DNA from 3 places in the Streptomyces sp. NPDC037421 genome. Region 2 is predicted to be linked to each of the others. Evidence: riboswitches for the same ligand, from Rfam matches in the RefSeq annotation. Region 2 holds a riboswitch; each other region holds the start of a gene.
The links. Region 2 has a riboswitch for cobalamin ahead of ACZ7IF_RS23655 (ribonucleoside-diphosphate reductase subunit alpha). Riboswitches for the same ligand answer to the same signal wherever they lie in the genome.
Positions count from the first base shown of each region.

Region 1: another riboswitch for cobalamin. It lies ahead of ACZ7IF_RS20240 (energy-coupling factor ABC transporter permease); the one in region 2 lies ahead of ACZ7IF_RS23655 (ribonucleoside-diphosphate reductase subunit alpha).
Region 3: another riboswitch for cobalamin. It lies ahead of ACZ7IF_RS01480 (ABC transporter substrate-binding protein); the one in region 2 lies ahead of ACZ7IF_RS23655 (ribonucleoside-diphosphate reductase subunit alpha).

Region 1 covers NZ_JBVJWV010000013.1:18,084-24,042, reverse strand. Annotated here, with positions in the region: gene ACZ7IF_RS20260 (PadR family transcriptional regulator) at 1-334, opposite strand, end outside; gene ACZ7IF_RS20255 (energy-coupling factor ABC transporter ATP-binding protein) at 380-1,207, opposite strand; gene cbiQ (cobalt ECF transporter T component CbiQ) at 1,198-1,947, opposite strand; gene ACZ7IF_RS20245 (energy-coupling factor ABC transporter substrate-binding protein) at 1,951-2,313, opposite strand; gene ACZ7IF_RS20240 (energy-coupling factor ABC transporter permease) at 2,313-3,011, opposite strand; cobalamin riboswitch at 3,041-3,237, opposite strand; gene ACZ7IF_RS20235 (methylglyoxal synthase) at 3,370-4,287, shown strand; gene ACZ7IF_RS20230 (flavodoxin family protein) at 4,539-5,255, shown strand; gene ACZ7IF_RS20225 (hypothetical protein) at 5,421-5,771, shown strand; gene ACZ7IF_RS20220 (DUF4062 domain-containing protein) at 5,771-5,959, shown strand, end outside.
Region 2 covers NZ_JBVJWV010000017.1:70,922-76,880, forward strand. Annotated here, with positions in the region: gene ACZ7IF_RS23650 (ribonucleotide-diphosphate reductase subunit beta) at 1-392, opposite strand, end outside; gene ACZ7IF_RS23655 (ribonucleoside-diphosphate reductase subunit alpha) at 392-2,806, opposite strand; adenosylcobalamin-variant (AdoCbl-variant) riboswitch at 2,964-3,040, opposite strand; gene ACZ7IF_RS23660 (GNAT family N-acetyltransferase) at 3,105-3,599, opposite strand; gene ACZ7IF_RS23665 (YbdD/YjiX family protein) at 3,712-3,909, opposite strand; gene ACZ7IF_RS23670 (carbon starvation CstA family protein) at 3,906-5,959, opposite strand, start outside.
Region 3 covers NZ_JBVJWV010000001.1:344,134-350,092, forward strand. Annotated here, with positions in the region: gene ACZ7IF_RS01460 (VOC family protein) at 1-47, opposite strand, end outside; gene ACZ7IF_RS01465 (LysR family transcriptional regulator) at 146-1,039, shown strand; gene ACZ7IF_RS01470 (ABC transporter ATP-binding protein) at 1,058-1,846, opposite strand; gene ACZ7IF_RS01475 (FecCD family ABC transporter permease) at 1,843-2,844, opposite strand; gene ACZ7IF_RS01480 (ABC transporter substrate-binding protein) at 2,859-3,848, opposite strand; cobalamin riboswitch at 3,884-4,025, opposite strand; gene ACZ7IF_RS01485 (tRNA(His) guanylyltransferase Thg1 family protein) at 4,082-4,858, opposite strand; tRNA gene ACZ7IF_RS01490 (tRNA-Trp) at 5,039-5,115, opposite strand; gene ACZ7IF_RS01495 (DUF4352 domain-containing protein) at 5,247-5,705, shown strand; gene ACZ7IF_RS01500 (GMC oxidoreductase) at 5,829-5,959, shown strand, end outside.

The DNA.
Region 1 (5,959 bases), on a different contig from region 2:
CCAGCCGCTGCGGGCCGACCACCGCCGCCGCGCGGATCCGCAGCAGCAGCGCGTCCCGCACCGGCTTCGGGTCCTGGCTCTCGTCCACCCACCGCGCCAGCTCCACGCGGCCGTCGGGCAGCACCTCGTACTCCTTCTTCTGCCCGCGCACGGGCACCTCGCTGGGCAGCGCCCGGATCAGCCCCGCCTCCTCCAGCCGCCCCAGCTCCCGGTAGATCTGCTGGTGCGTCGAGGACCAGAAGTAGCCGATCGACTTGTCGAACCGCCGGGTCAGCTCCAGCCCCGACGAGGGCTTCTCCAGCAGGGCGGTGAGGATGGCGTGCGGCAGCGACATGCCGCCATCGTAGGTCGCCCCCGGTACCGGCGGTCCGCCCCGTCCTCAGCCCAGCGCCGCGAGCTCCTCCGGGGTCCGCGGCCCCGGCGCCCCGTCCGCCAGCACCCCCCGGGCCCGCAGGAACGCGCCGACCACCGGTGCCCACGCCGACCGCAGCCCCGCCGACGCGAGCAGCTCCGGGTCGCGGAGCAGTTCCCCGGCCGGTCCCGTACGGATCCCCGACGGGGTCAGCACGGCCGCGTCGTCGGCCCAGCGCACCGCGAGGTCCACGTCGTGGGTGGCCATGACCACCGTGGTGCCGGCCGCGCGCAGGCCCGCGAGGACGTCCAGGAGGCGTTCCTGCCCGTCCGGGTCCAGCCCGGCCGTGGGCTCGTCCAGGATCAGCACCCGCGGGGCCATCGCCACCGCGCCCGCGATCGCCGCGCGCTTGCGCTGCCCGTACGACAGCAGGTGCGTCGGGCGGTCCCGCAGCGCCGTGATGTCCAGGGCGGCCAGCGCGGCGTCCACCCGCTCGCGGACCTCCGCCGCCGGCAGCCCCAGGTTCATCGGGCCGAAGGACACGTCCTGCTCCACGGAGGCGGCGAAGAGCTGGTCGTCGGGGTCCTGCACCACCAGCTGCACCGAGGTACGCAGCCGGACCAGGCCCTTGCGGTCGTACGCCACCTCCGCGCCGCCGAGCCGCAGCGCCCCCGAGCCGGGCCGCAGCCCGCCGCTCAGCAGCCGCATCAGCGTGGTCTTGCCGCTGCCGTTGCGGCCCAGCAGCACCAGCGCGCGGCCCTCGGCGATGCCGAAGTCCACCCCGGACAGCACGGCCGGGCCGTCCTCGTACGCGTACCCCGCGCCGACCAGCTCCACCAACGGGGTCACAGACACAGCTCCTTCAGTACGAGGGTCCCCACGACCAGGGCGGCCAGCAGGGCGGCGGACCACGTCAGGAACCGCCGGGACAGCGCCGCGTCGGGCACGAGCACCCGCAGCGCGCCGTCGTAACCGCGCCCCGCCAGCCCCTCCTGGAGCCGGGCCGCGCGGTCGAAGGCCCGGACGAACGAGGTGGCCGCGAGCCCGGCCAGCGAACGCCACACCGCCGCCCGGCTCGTCTGCCCCAGCCGGGCCGCCTGGGCGCGCCGGACCTGCGCCATCGAGTCCAGCAGCAGGAATCCGATCCGGTACATCACCAGCGCCACGTCCACCACGGGCGCCGGCACCCCGGCCCGCACCAGCCGGGGCAGCACGTCGGAGACCGGGGTCGTGAAGGCGAACAGCAGCACCCCGAGCGAGGCCGCCGAGGTGCGCAGCAGCAGCTCCGCCGCCTGCCGGGGCCCGTCCGGGGCCAGGGCGAGGAACCCGTCAGGGCCGCCCACCGACACCAGCAGCGGCAGCGCCCCGGTCACGCAGAAGCCCAGCGGGATCCGGAAGGCCCGCCACAGCTGCCGCGGGGCCACCCCGGCCGGCCCGAGCAGCACGGCCAAGGTCGCGGCGGCCACCAGCGGCCCGCCGGGCCAGGGCGGCAGGCACACCGCGGTGACGGTGAGCCCGAGTCCCAGCAGGGCCTTCTCCAGCGGGTGGCGGCCCCGCCAGCGGCTGGAGTGGGCCGCCACGTCGATCGGCAGCACCGCCTACGACTCCGGGGTCGGGCGGGTCCGCTCGGCCCCGGCCCCGGCCCCGGCCCGCGCGAGGGCCTGTGCCGCGCCCTGGCGGCGGCCCTTGCGGACGCCGAAGTAGTAGGCGAGCACCCCCGCCCCGAGCGCCGCCTGGAGGGCGAACAGCGCGGACTCGACCTCGCCGGACGGGGGCTCGTACAGCGGGGAGAACCAGGGCTCGTAGTCCGGCTTCAGCTCGGTGATGGCGGCCTCGGCCTGCGCGTCGGCGCCGGCGAACGGCTCCTCCTTGCCGTCGCCGAGCCCCAGCGCGAGCGGGATCACGGCCAGCGCCGCCACCAGGAGCAGCAGCAGGGTGTTGATCTTCGCGTTCCTGGTCATCAGAGCGCAGCCTCCTGCTTCGCCTGCTTGCCGCCGGTCAGCTTCGCGACCCCGAGCCGGACCAGGTCCGACTTGCTGGACTGCATCAGCAGCCGCATCACGAGCACCGTCAGCAGGCCCTCGCTGATCGCGAGCGGGATCTGGGTGAGGGCGAAGATGCCCGCGAACTTCTCCAGGGAGCCGAGGAAACCGCTCGCCGGGTCGGGGAAGGCCAGCGCCAGCTGGACGGAGGTCACGCAGTAGGTGACCAGGTCGGCGAAGAAGGCGCCGAAGAAGACGGTCGCCATCAGCGGCAGGCCGGACTTCCGCAGCAGCCGGTAGACCCCGTAGCCGGCCCAGGGGCCGGCGATGGCCATCGAGAAGACGTTGGCGCCCAGCGTGGTGAGCCCGCCGTGGGCCAGCAGCAGCGCCTGGAAGAGGAGGGTGATCGTGCCGAGCACCGCCATGATCGGCGGCCGGAAGAGGATGGCCCCGAGCCCCGTCCCCGTCGGGTGCGAACAACTGCCCGTCACGGAAGGGATCTTCAGGGCGGACAGGACGAACGTGAACGCTCCGGACGCCCCGAGCAGCAGCGTGCTCTCCGGGTTCGACTTCACCTCGCGGGTCAGCGCGCGGACCCCGTGGACGACGAAGGGGGCGGACGCGGCGCCCCAGGCGACCGCGTGCAAAGGGGGCAGGAACCCCTCGGCTATATGCATGGGTTGGGAGACCTCTCCAGCACCTCGTGGATGGACGACGCGCCCCGGCCGGTCTCCTGGCTCACGGGTACTGATGCCCTGGCTCCGCCTTCCCGGGCCCATGCGGTCTCCCGCGCGGGCCCAGTGGCTTCCCGCGGGGGAGTGGAGCCGGACTTCCCGATCACAGTGGCGAGGGCCGCACCGGTTTCCCACCGGTTTCCCGAACACCAAGGCCAGATGACCCTATGCGCCCTGACGGGCCGCTAACAACCCGGACCGATCCGGCCGTTCGGGTGTCCGGATTCCGCTCGAGTGTCACTCAAAGTGTTCACACGGCTACCATCTGCATCAACCGCCCCGCCCGAAAAGGGAGTTCCGCATGGCCGTGACCGCCGAAGACTGGCTGCCCCGCATCGCCGCGCTGTTCCGCGCCTACGATCTCGACGGAGACGGCCAGATCGGCCGCGAAGACCTCATCGCCTACGCCGGCCGGCTCGGCGAACAGCTCACCGAACCCGGCGACACCCGCCGCCGTACCGCGCTCTTCGACGCCTACAACGAACTCTGGACCCAGCTCCAGACCGCCGCCGACACCGACCGCGGCGGCCGCGTCAGCGAGCAGGAGTTCGTCGCGGCCGCCGCCCGTGACGCCTTCGACGGCGACCGCACCTTCCGCGCCTCCACCCTGCGCGCCCTCGACGCCCTCGCCGACGCCCTCGACCGGGACGGCGACGGCCGCATCGACCGCGCCGAGTACGAGCGCCTCTTCGGCGCGACGGGCCTGTCCTCGGGCACGGACGCCCTCGCCTTCGATCGGATCGACGCGGACGGGGACGGCTCCGTCAGCCGCGAGGAACTGCACGCCGCCGCCGTGTACCTTTTCCCGCTCGCCGACCCGGCCTGGCTGACCGGCACCGGCCAGCGCCCCGACCGCACCCGCGGCATCGCCCTGGTCGCCCACGACGCCCGCAAGGCGGACCTGCTCGCCTGGGCCGAGCGCCGGGCCGCCGACCTCAAGCCGTACCGCCTCTACGGCACCGGAACCACCGGCACGCTGATCAACCGCATGATCGGGCTGGACGTCACCCCGCTGCGCAGCGGCCCGCTCGGCGGCGACCAGCAGATCGGCGCGCTCGTCACCCAGGGCGAGATCGACATGCTGGTCTTCTTCTACGACCCGCTCGCCTCCCACCCGCACGGCGACGACGTCCGCGCCCTGATCCGCCTCGTCACCCTGGCCGACGTACGGCTCGCGCTGAACGCCGCCAGCGCGGACGCCATGATCGAGACCCTCTAGGTCCTGTCCGGGCGATCTTCGTGGATCAGGCCGCGGGGTCTGGTGCGGTGCATCGCAAGGCGGAGGAGCGCAGCTCGTACTCGGCCGTACTCGCGCGCTCCGACAACGCGGCGAGGTGCCGTGCCGGACGTCGCGGGCCCGCGAAGATCGCCCGGCCAGGGCCTAGCGGCTCCGGGGGCCGCAGGCGCCGCCGCGGCCCGGACGGACGCGGCCCGCTGGCGGCCCCCTCGGCCCGCGGGGAGGGTGGGGGCGTGGCTGCCGACCCCTTCGACTACTCGGACCTCTCCGCCGTCTACGTCAACTGCACCCTCAAGCGCTCTCCCGAGACCAGCAACACCGAGGGCCTGATCGCGCGGAGCCGGGCCGTCATGGAATCGGCCGGCGCCCGGACCTCGCTGATCCGCGCCGTCGACCACGACATCGCCACCGGCGTCTGGCCGGACATGACCGACCACGGCTGGGAGAGCGACCAGTGGCCGGTCCTCTACAGCCAGATCATGGACGCCGACATCCTGGTGCTGTGCGGCCCGATCTGGCTCGGGGACAACAGCTCCGTCATGAAGCAGGTCGTCGAGCGGCTCTACGCCTGCTCGTCGCTGCTGAACGAGCAGGGCCAGTACGCGTACTACGGGCGCGTCGGCGGGGCGCTGATCACGGGGAACGAGGACGGCGTCAAGCACTGCGCCATGAACATCCTCTACAGCCTCCAGCACCTCGGCTACGCCGTCCCGCCCCAGGCCGACGCGGGCTGGATCGGCGAGGCCGGCCCCGGCCCCTCCTACCTGGACCCGGGCTCAGGCGGCCCCGAGAACGACTTCACCAACCGGAACACCACGTTCATGTCGTGGAACCTGATGCACCTGGCGGCGCTCCTCAAGCGCGCCGGCGGCATGCCGGCCCACGGCAACCAGCGCTCCCTGTGGGACGCCGGCTGCCGTTTCGACTTCCCCAACCCCGAACACCGCTGACCACCGGGAGGGCGGCGGAGCCGGACGCGGGCTGAAGCGTCGAAGCGTGGTGCGAGCGGAGCCCGGGTACTACCGTTCTACCGGTTGTCGCAGTGATGGGGGACATCGCGCATGCGGGCTTTGTTTTGGTCAACTGCCTTGCTCTGTTCTGGTGTTGCGGTCGCGTTGACCCTATGGGCGGCGCTCGGGGACGCTGCTGCGGCCGAGCGTGCGAGCGCCGTCGTCGGGGCGGTCGTAGGACTCGGCGGACTCATCGCCTCGGTGTACGCGCTGCGCCGGACCGGGCAGGAGGGCCCCGGCACCGTCCGGGCCGGCGGACGCGGTGCGATCGCCGCCGGGGGGAGCGTGACCGGCAACGCGATCGGCGCCGACAGCAGGGTCACGGGTGCGGCCCGGGCCCCGCACGGCGTGTCCGGTCCGGGGCGGGCCGTGTCCGCCACAGGCGAGGGCGCGGTGGCCGCCGGGGGCGACGTCGCCGGAAACGCGCTGGGCGAGGGTGGCGAGGTGATCGGCTGATGCCGGCGCGCTTCCGGCGGCGTGAGAGGCAGGAACAGCCCGAACCCGAGGAGCCGGCCGAGCACGTGGAGGTGCGGGGCGGCGTCGGTGCCGGCGCCGATGTCGCCGGCAACGCCATAGGCCCGCGCAGCTCGGTGACGAACAACTACTACTACGGCCCGGACAAGCCCGGCCCCCGCGCGGACGCT
Region 2 (5,959 bases):
TCGAAGGCCGCCGCGCGGTCGTCCGGGTCGGGCAGGTAGGTGTCGAGCAGCGTCAGGTAGAACTGGACGTGCACGGCCTCCTCGAACAGCTGGCGCGACAGGTACAGGCGCGCCTCCGGGGAGTTGATGTGCTTGTACAGCGTCAGCACCAGGTTGTTCGAGACGATCGAGTCGCCCGTCGCGAAGAACGCGACCAGACGGCCGATCATGTGCTGCTCGGCCGGCGTCAGCTTCGCGAGGTCGGCGACGTCGGAGTGGAGGTCGACCTCCTCCACCGTCCAGGTGTTCTTGATCGCGTCCCGGTAGCGCTCGTAGAAGTCCGGGTAGCGCATCGGGCGGAGCGTGAGCTCGAAGCCCGGGTCCAGGAGGTTCTTCTTGTCGGTGGAGCTCATTACTGGCAGGCCTCGCAGGACTCGGGGTTCTCAAGGGAGCAGGCCAGAGCCTCGGCGTCGAGGGCCTGGGGCAGCTGGGCGGGGGCGGCGGCGGCCGGGACGGCGGCGGCGCCGGACGCGGCGCGGGCGATCTTCGTCGCCGGGCGCGAACGCAGGTAGTACGTGGTCTTCAGACCCTGCTTCCAGGCGTACGCGTACATCGAGCTGAGCTTGCCGATGGTGGGCGTCTCCAGGAACAGGTTCAGCGACTGGCTCTGGTCCAGGTACGGCGTACGGGCCGCCGCCATGTCGATCAGGCCGCGCTGCGGGATCTCCCACGCCGTGCGGTACAGCTCGCGGACCTCCGCCGGGATCCAGCCGAAGCCCTGGACGGAGCCGGAGGAGTCGCGCAGCGCCTCGCGGGTCTGCGCGTCCCACACGCCGAGCTGCTTGAGGTCCTCCACCAGGTAGGCGTTGACCTGGAGGAACTCACCGCTGAGCGTCTCGCGCTTGAAGAGGTTGGAGACCTGCGGCTCGATGCACTCGTACACGCCCGCGATCGAGGCGATCGTCGCCGTCGGGGCGATGGCGAGGAGCAGGGAGTTGCGCATCCCGGACTTCGCGATGCGGGCGCGCAGGGCGTCCCAGCGCTCGGGCCAGTGGCGCTCGGTCTCGTAGTGGTCGGGGTGCAGGACGCCCTGGGCGGTGCGGGTCTCGGCCCAGGCCGGGAGCGGGCCGGAGCGCTCGGCGAGGTCGCAGGAGGCCTCGTACGCGGCCAGCATGATCCGCTCGGAGATCTTCGTGGACAGGGCCTTCGCCTCGGCCGAGTCGAAGGGCAGGCGCAGCTTGAAGAAGACGTCCTGGAGGCCCATCGCGCCCAGGCCCACCGGACGCCACTTGGCGTTGGAGCGGCCGGCCTGCTCGGTCGGGTAGAAGTTGATGTCCACGACGCGGTCGAGGAAGGTCACGGCCGTGCGGACGGTCTCGTCCAGGCGCGCCCAGTCCATCTCGCCGTCGGCGACGAACGCGCCGAGGTTGACCGAGCCGAGGTTGCAGACGGCCGTCTCGTCGTCGTTGGTGACCTCGATGATCTCGGTGCAGAGGTTGGAGGAGTGGACGACGGTGCCGGGCAGCGCGGTCTGGTTCGCGGTCCGGTTGGAGGCGTCCTTGAAGGTCATCCAGCCCTGGCCGGTCTGCGCGAGGGTGCGCATCATGCGGCCGTAGAGGTCGCGGGCGGGCATGGTCTTCTTGGACAGGCCGGCCGCCTCGGCCTTGACGTAGGCGGCGTCGAAGTCGTCGCCGTAGAGGTCCACCAGCTCGGGGACGTCGGCCGGGGAGAACAGCGACCAGTCGGCGTCGGCGTTCACGCGGCGCATGAACTCGTCCGGGATCCAGTGGGCGAGGTTGAGGTTGTGCGTACGGCGCTGGTCCTCGCCGGTGTTGTCGCGGAGCTCCAGGAACTCCTCGATGTCCGCGTGCCAGGTCTCCAGGTAGACGGCGGCGGCGCCCTTGCGGCGGCCGCCCTGGTTCACGGCGGCGACGGAGGCGTCGAGGGTCTTCAGGAACGGCACGATGCCGTTGGAGTGGCCGTTGGTGCCGCGGATCAGCGAACCGCGGGCGCGGATGCGGGAGTACGAGAGGCCGATGCCGCCGGCGTGCTTGGACAGGCGCGCCACCTGGTGGTAGCGGTCGTAGATCGAGTCCAGCTCGTCCAGCGGGGAGTCCAGCAGGTAGCAGGAGGACATCTGCGGGTGGCGGGTGCCGGAGTTGAAGAGCGTGGGGGAGGACGGCAGGTAGTCCAGGCGGCTCATCAGCCGGTAGAGGGAGGCGACTTCCTCGACGGCCTGGACGCCGCTCTTCGAATCAGGCGCGGTGTCCTCGGCGAGGCCGCAGGCCACGCGCAGCATGAAGTACTGCGGGGTCTCGATCACCTGGCGGGTGATCGGGTGGCGCAGCAGGTAGCGGCTGTGCAGGGTGCGCAGGCCGAAGAAGCCGAAGCGGTCGTCCGCGCCCTCGGCGAGCGCGTGCTCGACCAGGGCGTCCAGGCGGGCGGCGTGGGCGGCGACGAACTCGGCGGTGCGGTCGGCGATCAGGCCCTCGCGGTGGCCGACGGCGATGGACTCGGCGAAGGAGCCCGAGCCCTGGCCGGCGGCCTCGTCGGCCACGGCCAGCGTCAGCAGGCGGGCGGCGAGGCGGGAGTAGGCGGGGTCCTCGGAGATCAGGCCCGCCGCGGCCTCGGTGGCCAGCCCGCGCAGCTCGGCCTCGTCGGCGGAGGCGCTGCGGCCGCGCAGGGCGGCGGCGGCGACCCGGCCGGGGTCGGTGTCGGGGAGGTCGGCGGTCAGCTCGGTGAGAGTACGCAGCAGCGCGGCCCCCGGGCCTTCGGTGGTGTCGCCAGAAACGGACTCGGCGCGCGGTGCGGAAGGCGCGATGGTCACGGCGGGAGCTCTCCCTCGCTCGGCCCGGTCATCGGCGGATCGGGGCGCGGGGAGGCACATGCGGGCACGACGGGATCGCGTACACACCGCATGGCGTCCACCGGCCCAACCGCGAGGCCCGGACGTGTCGACACCCGGTTCGGTCGATCCGGGCGCACTGTCGGCAGGTCCTCGGACTTTTCATACCGTTGCGGGACAGTTCCGGATTCGCACCGGATTCCCCTGCGGCGACAGCGAGGATGAGCATACATGTGGGGGGCCGCCCGTGCGCGACCCACCACATGTTGTGTCGGCGCGGCTACAGCTCCAGACGGTAGGTCAGCAGTTTCAGCGCCGGGATCGGCGACCAGTCGAGCTCCGGAGTGCGTACGAAGCCCAGCCGTTCGTAGATCCGCTGGGCACCCCGCATGGCCGGCTGGGTGGACAGCACCAGGGCCGTGACCCCCAGGGCGCGGGCCCGTTCGGCGCAGGCCCGTACGAGGGCCTCACCGACGCCCTTGCCGCGTGCCTCGGGGGCCACCGCGAGCATCCGGAACTCGGCCTCGTGCCGCCCGGCCACGTCCGCGAGCCGGCTCCCGGGTGCGGCGAACGTCACGCCGCCGAGCACCCGGCCGTCCTCCACGGCGACGAGCACCTCCCCGTCGCCGGCCCGCCCGGCGACGTCGCGCAGGACGTTCAGGTAGGTGTCGTCCTCGTTCAGGTCCAGCAGCCCGTCCCCGCTGTAGGCCACCCCGGTGATCTCCCCGAGCCGCCCGTACTCGTCGGCCCGCGCCGTTCTGATCTCGAAGTCCATGCCGCCGAGTGTGCCGGACGGGTGCCGGGGACCGGCGCCGTCTTCGAGCCTCGTGACCGACGACGCACGACGGGGCCCCGCCGGACACGTCCGGCGGGGCCCCGTCATGTGCTCAGCAGCAGCGGAAGCCCTCGCGGGGGTCCGCCTCGCGGGCGTCGGTGCGGGCCCGCTCGAAGGCGCGCCGGGTCAGGACCTCGGCGTCCGGGTCGTGCGAGCGGGCGTGCGCGACGTAGCGGTCGTACGCGGCCTCGCCGGAGAACTCCCGTACGTAGAACCGGGCCTTCGCCAGCGCCCCGCGCACCCCGCTCACGCGACCGGCTCCTTGGCCCTGCCGCCGCTGCCGTCGAGGCCGGCGGCCGCGAGCTCGGCCCTCTCCTCGGCGGTGGCGATGAGCCCGGCCGGGGCGATGATCTTCGACTCGGTCCAGGGCACCTCGGAGAGGCGGACCGACTCGGGGCGGGAGACGGCCTTGAAGCAGACCCGGGCCGCGTCCACCAGCACGATGACGATCAGGACCGCGAAGAGCGCCGACAGGACCCCGTCGACCGTGGCGTTGGTGACCACGGTGTGCATGTCGTCCATGTTCTTGGCGGGCGGCAGCACCTTCCCGGCGTCGATGCCGGTCTGGTACTTGTCGCGCTGAGCGAAGAAGCCGACCTTCACGTCGTCGGAGAAGATCTTCTGGTAGCTCGCCGTGAGGGTGACGGCCACGTCCCAGGCCAGCGGAACGCCCGTGACCCAGGCCCACTTGAGCCGCCCGGACTTGACCAGCAGCGTGGTGCAGACGGCCAGTGCGACCGCCGCGAGCAGCTGGTTCGCGATGCCGAACAGCGGGAAGAGCTGGTTGATGCCGCCCAGCGGGTCCTTGACGCCGACCCACAGGAAGTAGCCCCAGCCGCCGACGACGACGGCGCTCGCGAGCCACACGCCCGGCTTCCAGCTGACGTCCTTGAAGGACTTGTGCACGTTGCCGAGGGTGTCCTGGAGCATGAACCGGCCGACGCGGGTGCCGGCGTCGACGGTGGTCAGGATGAACAGGGCCTCGAACATGATGGCGAAGTGGTACCAGAAGGCCTTCATCCCGGCTCCGCCGATGACCGACGAGAAGATCTCCGACATTCCGAGTGCGAAGGTCGGCGCACCGCCCGTACGGGACAGCAGGCTGGCCTCCTCGACGTCCTTCGCGGCCTGCGCGAGGGCTTCCGGGCTGATGGCGAAGCCGAAGTCGGTGACCGCCTTCGAGGCTGTCTGGACGGTGGCGCCGATGACGCCGCCGGGGGAGTTCACCGCGAAGAAGAGGCCGGGCTCGATGATGCTCGCCGCTATCACCGCCATGACGGCGACGAAGGACTCGGTGAGCATGGCGCCGTAGCCGATGACCCGGACCTGGGTCTCCTTCTGGATCATCTTCGGGGTGGTGCCGGAGGCGACCAGCGAGTGGAATCCGGACAGGGCGCCGCAGGCGATGGTGATGAAGACGAAGGGGAACATCGACCCGGCGAAGACGGGGCCGTCGCCGCGCGCGGCGAAGTCGGTGACCGAGGGCATCTTCAGCGTCGGCATCGCGATGACGACGCCGGCCGCCATCAGGGCGATGGTTCCGACCTTCATGAAGGTGGACAGGTAGTCGCGGGGCGCGAGCAGCAGCCACACCGGCAGCACCGAGGCGATGAAGCCGTACACGACCATCCAGATGACCAGCGTCTCCTTCTCCAGGGTGAAGGTGCTCGCCCAGGAGGAGTCGGCGACCCAGCCGCCGGCGACGATGGCGAGCAGCAGCAGTGCGACGCCTATGACGGAGACCTCGGTGACCCGGCCCGGCCGCAGGACGCGCAGGTAGACGCCCATGAAGAGGGCGATCGGGATGGTCATGCCGATGGAGAAGACACCCCAGGGGGAGTGCGCAAGCGCGTTGACGATGACCAGTGCGAGCACCGCCAGCAGGATGACCATGATGACGAACACGGCGACGAGGGCGGCGGCGCCGCCGACGGGGCCGATCTCGTCCCGGGCCATCTGGCCGAGCGAGCGGCCGTCGCGCCGGGTGGAGAAGAACAGGGTCACCATGTCCTGGACGGCGCCGGCGAAGATGACGCCCGCGACGATCCAGATGGTGCCCGGCAGGTAGCCCATCTGCGCGGCCAGCACCGGGCCGACCAGGGGGCCGGCGCCGGCGACGGCGGCGAAGTGGTGGCCGAAGAGCACGCGCCGGTCGGTGGGGTGGAAGTCGACACCGTTGTCGAGGCGTTCGGCGGGGGTGGCCCGGGTCTTGTCGAGCCGCAGGACGCGGTGGGCGATGAACCGGGAGTAGAAGCGGTAGCCGATGGCGTACGAGCCCAGCGCGGCGGCGAGCAGCCAGG
Region 3 (5,959 bases), on a different contig from region 2:
TCTACGTCCTCCACGGTCAACGACACCTTGGTAGTGACGACGTTCATGCACCGAGCATCCGGTGTGGACAAGATGATGATCAACGGTTGATCATGCAACGCTGGTTAAGCCCGGGGTTAACGAACATGCGGGGGCGTGGGGGCGCGTGGAACTGCGCGACATCGAGATCTTCCTGACGTTGTCGGAGGAGCTGCACTTCGGACGGACGGCCGAGCGGCTGCACGTGTCGGCGGCGCGGGTCAGCCAGGCGATCAAGAAACAAGAGCGGTCGATCGGGGCCGAGCTCTTCGAACGGACCAGCCGCCAGGTACGGCTCACACCGGTCGGCGAGCAGCTGCGTGACGACCTGCGCCCCGCCTTCCAGGGGCTGAAGGCGAGCGTGGACCGGGCCCGGCTCACCGCCCAGGGCAAGACGGACGTCCTGCGGATCAACCTGCTGGTCTCCAACGCACACGAACTGCGGCCCTACTGGGATGCGTTCCGCTCCCTGAATCCGACGTGCGGGATACGACTGCGCTACAACGGCTTCATCGATCCGTTCGGGCCGCTGCGCAGGGGCGAAGCGGACCTGCTGCTCACCTGGCTCCCCGTCGAGGAACCGGATCTCACCGTGGGCCCGGTGTTGTTCGAGGAGCCCCGGGTCGCGGCCGTGGCGTCCGACCACCGCCTCGCGGTCCGGCCTTCGGTGTCCCTGGAGGTGTTCGCCGACCACGGCGTGATCGGCGGGGAGTCGCGGGCGCCCGCCTACTGGGAGGACGCGTTCATGCCCTTCCACACGCCCAGTGGCCGGACGATCGAGCGGAACTTCTGCATCGCCGCTGATCTGGACTCGCTGTTCATGATCATCTCGTCGGGTGAAGCCGTCCACTCCTTCGCGGCCCAGGTCACGCGCTTCCACGTCCGCCCCGACATCACCTACCTGCACCTCCACGACGCCCCGAAGCTGCGCTGGGGTCTGGTCTGGCGGTCGGACAACGACAACCCGATGGTCCGGTCCTTCGTACGCATCGCCCGCGAACTCGGCACGATGTCCCTGTGAGGGAGCTGCCGCCGGCCGCTAACCTGCCGGATCCGGCAGGTAGACGATGCTGGGGGCGCCCGTGGTCGGATGGGTGCCGACGCGGGTGCGGACTCCGTAGACCTCCGCCAGCAGTTCCTCGTCCAGCACCTCGCCCGGCGGTCCCGCGGCGACGACCCGGCCCGCCGACAGGACGTACAGCCGGTCGCAGAAGGAGGCCGCGAGGTTGAGGTCGTGCAGCACCAGGAGGGCGGTCGCGGGCAGGCCGCGGACCAGGCCGAGCACCTCCAGCTGGTAGCGGATGTCGAGGTGGTTCGTCGGCTCGTCCAGGGCCAGCAGGCCCGGCTCCTGGACCAGGGCGCGGGCGACGAGGGCACGCTGGCGCTCGCCGCCGGAGAGCTCCTCGAAGCGCCGCTCCGCGTAGCCGGCCGCGCCGGTCCTCTCCAGCGCCCCGGCCACCTGCCGCCGGTCCTCCGGGCCGTCCTGCTCCCAGAAGCGCTTGTGCGGGCTGCGGCCCATGGCGACGACCTCGCGGACGGTCAGCCCGAAGGTGCCCGTGGCGTCCTGCGGGACCACCGCCACCCGCCGGGCGCGCTCCTTGACGCCCAGCGCCGCGGCGTCGGCCCCGTCGAGCAGCACCCGGCCGGCGGTGGGCCGCAGGGTGCCGTAGACGCAGCGCAGCAGGGTGGTCTTGCCGCTGCCGTTGGGCCCGACCACGCCGACCGTCTCGCCGGGGCGGGCCGTGAGGTCGACCCCGTGCAGCAGGGTGTGCCCGTCCACCTCGTAACGCAGGGCCTCGACGGCGAGTTCCGCCGGTCCGCGCGTCATCCCGCCACCCCCTCGGTCCGGCTCGTCCTGCGCAGCATCCACAGGAAGAACGGCCCGCCCACCAGCGCGGTGACCACCCCGACCGGGACCTCCTCGGGGGCCGCCGCCGTACGGGCGACCAGGTCGGCCAGGACCAGGAAGACGGCCCCGGCGAGCGCGGCCACCGGCAGCAGCGCGCGGTGGCCGGCGCCGACGGCCATGCGGGCGGCGTGCGGGACCATCAGCCCGACGAAGCCGATGGCCCCGCTGTAGGCGACGAGCACCCCGACGACGAGGGAGGTGAGCACGAAGACGGCGGCCCGGAAGCGGCCGGTGTCCAGGCCGAGGGTGCGTGCGCCCTCCTCCCCCGCGAGCAGCAGGTCCAGCGGCCGGGCCAGGGCGGTGAGCAGGCCGGTGCCGGCGAGCAGCACGGCGGCCGGCAGGGCGAGTTCGTCCCAGCGGGCCCCGCCGAGACCGCCCAGGGTCCAGAACAGCGCGGTGCGGATCTGGTCGGGATGCGCGGACAGGACGAGGACCAGGCTGGTCAGCGCGGACAGGATGTACTGCACGGCGACCCCGGCCAGGATCAGCCGGCCGGTGGTCATGGTGCCGCCGCGCCGGGCCATGGCGTAGACGGCGACGAGCGCGGCCGTGGACCCGGCGAAGGCGGCGGCCGGCAGCCCGAGCCCGCCGGCGAGTCCGGCGGCGCCCGCGCCGAACACGATGACCAGCACCGCCCCCGCCGAGGCCCCGGAGGAGGCCCCGAGCAGGAAGGGGTCGGCGAGCGGGTTGCGCACGAGGGCCTGGAGCACGGCGCCGGCCACGGCCAGCCCGGCCCCGACGACGGCCCCGAGCAGTACGCGCGGCATCCTCACGTCCCACACGATGGAGGCGAAGGCCCCGCGCGCCCCGGGGCCGCCGAGGACGATGTCGACGACCTGACCGGGTGGGATCCGTACGGGCCCCAGGGCCAGCCCCGCCACCGCCGAAACGGCGAGCGCGGCGGCGAGGAGCACCACAGCCGGCCCGCGCCTCACGGGGCGTCGGGGTGCAGCTGGCGGCCCAGGGACTCGACGGCGTCGGCGACGCGCACGCCGAGCACGGCGGAGGAGAGCGGCAGTACCACGAACCGCCGGTTCTTGACGGCGGGAACCTCCGCCAGCGCCGGGTCGTTCAACAGGCGCTGCTTCTTGGCCTCCACGGTGGTGCCGCCGTAGTCGTAGACGAGGACGACCTCGGGTCCGCGCTCGATGACCTTCTCCCACGGCACGTCACCGAAGGTGTCCTTGAGGTCGGCGAACACGTTCGCGCCCCCGGCGAGGGAGACGATCTCGTTGCCGATGCCGTTCCCGCCCGAGGTGAAGGCGGAGGCCTCGCCGGAGTCGTAGACGAAGACGGACGGACGGGCCCGGTCCTTCACCCGCGCGGTGACGGCGTCGACGCGCCGCTGCTCCTCCCGGACGAGGGCCTCGCCGCGCTCGGGCACGCCGAAGGTCCGGGCGACCTCGGTGATCTCGGTCTTCAGCTGTTCGAGCCCGACCGGGCCCTGGGTGCAGTACTCCACGCTCAGCCGGGAGCCGATGCCGGCCTTGGCGAGCCCTTCGCGGTCCCGGCCCTGCCCCTTGTCGAAGGCGCTGGCATAACCGCCGTACACGAAATCGGGGTTGGCGCCGAGGAGCACCTCCTTCGAGGGGTACTCCTTCGCCAGCACCTTGATCCTGTCGTAGGCGGGCCGGTAGGCGGGCAGCACGGAGTCGTCGAGGTAGGCGGTGCCGGCCATCCGGTCCTGGAGCCCGAGGGCCAGCATGATCTCGGTGGCGTGCTGGTTCATGGTGACGGCGCGCTCGGGCGGCGCCTGATAGGTGCTGCTGACACCGCAGTTGGTGACGGTGTACGGGAACCCGGGCGCGGCCTGCGCACCGGCTGCGGGCCGCTCCGGCCCGGGCGGCCCGCCGCAGGCGGCGAGCGGCACGACGAGGGCGAACGGCAGGAAGGAGCGCACGGCGGCGCGGACACGCGACATGGTGAGGCCTCTCCGGGGGATCCTCGTCCCCGGTCGAAGTGAAGAGGCGGTGCGTCAGTGTCTGACTCCCGGCCCCCACGCGCACGCGGCGGCCGGTCACAGTGGCGGGACCGCACCGGATTCACACCGGTTTCCTGTCCTGCACCGCCGGGACAACCGTGCCAAGTCTGCCAGATCCGGTCTTTGCGCCCGCCGGGCGGTCCGGACCGACCGCGCCGGGAGAGCGGGTGCGGTCAGGCCGTCAGCGCCGGCATCGCCGGGATCCACTGCGCGAGCCATCCGCCCGGCTCCGCCGAGAAGTGGTCCGCGCCCCCGACCTCCCACCAGGACCGGAGAGCAGTGGTCCGCACGGTCTCGCCGGACCGCTTGTCGGTGTACTCGACGTCCCTCTCTCCGCTGGCCCTCACGGCCACCTGGCCCCGCTTGCAGGCGGCCGGGTAGTCGTTCCAGTTCACTTTTGCCTCCGACCACAGCAGTTCCTGCATGGCACCGGTCGACATGCGCTGGAGCCGCTTGTGGGAGAAGTGGGCCTGGGCCGCCATGGAGATCGAGTTCCGGACCGCGTCCCGCTGCCGCCACACGAAGTAGTTCGCGACCTCGACGGGGTCGGACATGGTGAAGACCCGCGCGTCGAAGAGGGCCCGCCGGCCGGGCCGGCGCTCGTTGAGGACCGCCGTGGCCAGCGACGCCGACACCGACAGCTGCTTGGCGACGACACCGCCGAACCAGGGCTCGGAGCCCTGACTGGCGAAGTCGGTGAGCAGCAGGCTGATCTCGTCGGACTGGTGGTAGGCGAAGGCCGTGCCGCTGACCTCGGCGCAGAGCGCCTCGGTGACGGCGGCCATGTCCTTCACGAAGTCCATGTCGAACGGCTTGTCCGCGTCACGCAGGTAGGTGTGAAAGGCCCGGCCGTCGAGGCGCAGGATCGTATAGGTGCGCCGGGGCAGGACAGCCCGGTGCGCGGCCTCGTACCGCTTCATGCGGTCGCCAAGTGCGGTCGTGTCGCTCATGCCACAGGGTACCGGGGCGCCCGGAAGCGTCACCTGCAATATCCACCGCACAGCGGGGCAGGCAGGTGACCGAGCTGAGCCACGGCCGGGGGAAGGCCGGCGTGCGCCCGGCCGCAAACGTCAAAGTCCCAGGCAGACTCGTCTGACCTGGGACTTCGGTGGTGAAGCAACTGCTCACGATGGCAGGGGTAGCAGGATTCGAACCTACGACATCTGGTTTTGGAGACCAGCGCTCTGACCAGCTGAGCTATACCCCTTCGGATGGGACACACCCTGCCATGAAGCGGCCGGAAGATCCAATCCATTTTGCGCGCCGCCGGTGGCGGGAGGGGGGCGGGCGGAGGATCGTGGGCGGGGAGGGGGCGGAACGCGGAGCCGAGGAGGAGTCGTGCGCCACCGTCCGGGGCGCCTGCTGGGGCCCCTCCTCGTGTTGCTGCTCGTCGGTGCCGGGCCCGACGGGTCCGGGGAGACGGTGTCCCTCGACGGGGACCGGGCCGGGGAGCGGCTCGACGTCACCCTGACCCGGGTCGTCGACCCCGCGGGGAGGGCCGGGTCGGACCGGCTGGTGGCGGTGGAGCTGCGGCTGGTTAACACCGGGACGGTGCCGTACGAGGACTCCCCCGCGCCGGCCGCGCACCTGCTCGACACCGAGGGGCAGCGGTTCACGGGGACGGGCACCGCGACCGGTGCCGGGCCGAGCCTGCCGGACACCGTCACCCTGGTCCCCGGGGATTCGGCCTCCGGGTTCGTCACGTTCAAGCTTCCCGAGGGTGCCCGCCTCGCCGCCGTGCAGTTCGCGCTGGACGCGGGACTGGGGGACGACGTGGGCCACTGGAGCCTTTCCTGAGCCTTGCGGCCGCAGCGCCCAATGGAACGGAACCAGCCGGAAGTTACCGCGACGCGTGTAGTGACTTAGCAGGCATTCGCCAGTAGAACTTGTTCCCACTCCATCGAGAGTGAGGAACGTCACATGAGTGACAAAAGCCTGCACAGCAAGGTATCCATGGGTGTTTCCCGCCGCGGATTCATCGCTGGAACTGGTTCTATTCTCGGAGCGATGGCGCTGACGGTCGACGTCACCCCGGCCCATGCCGAACCGGC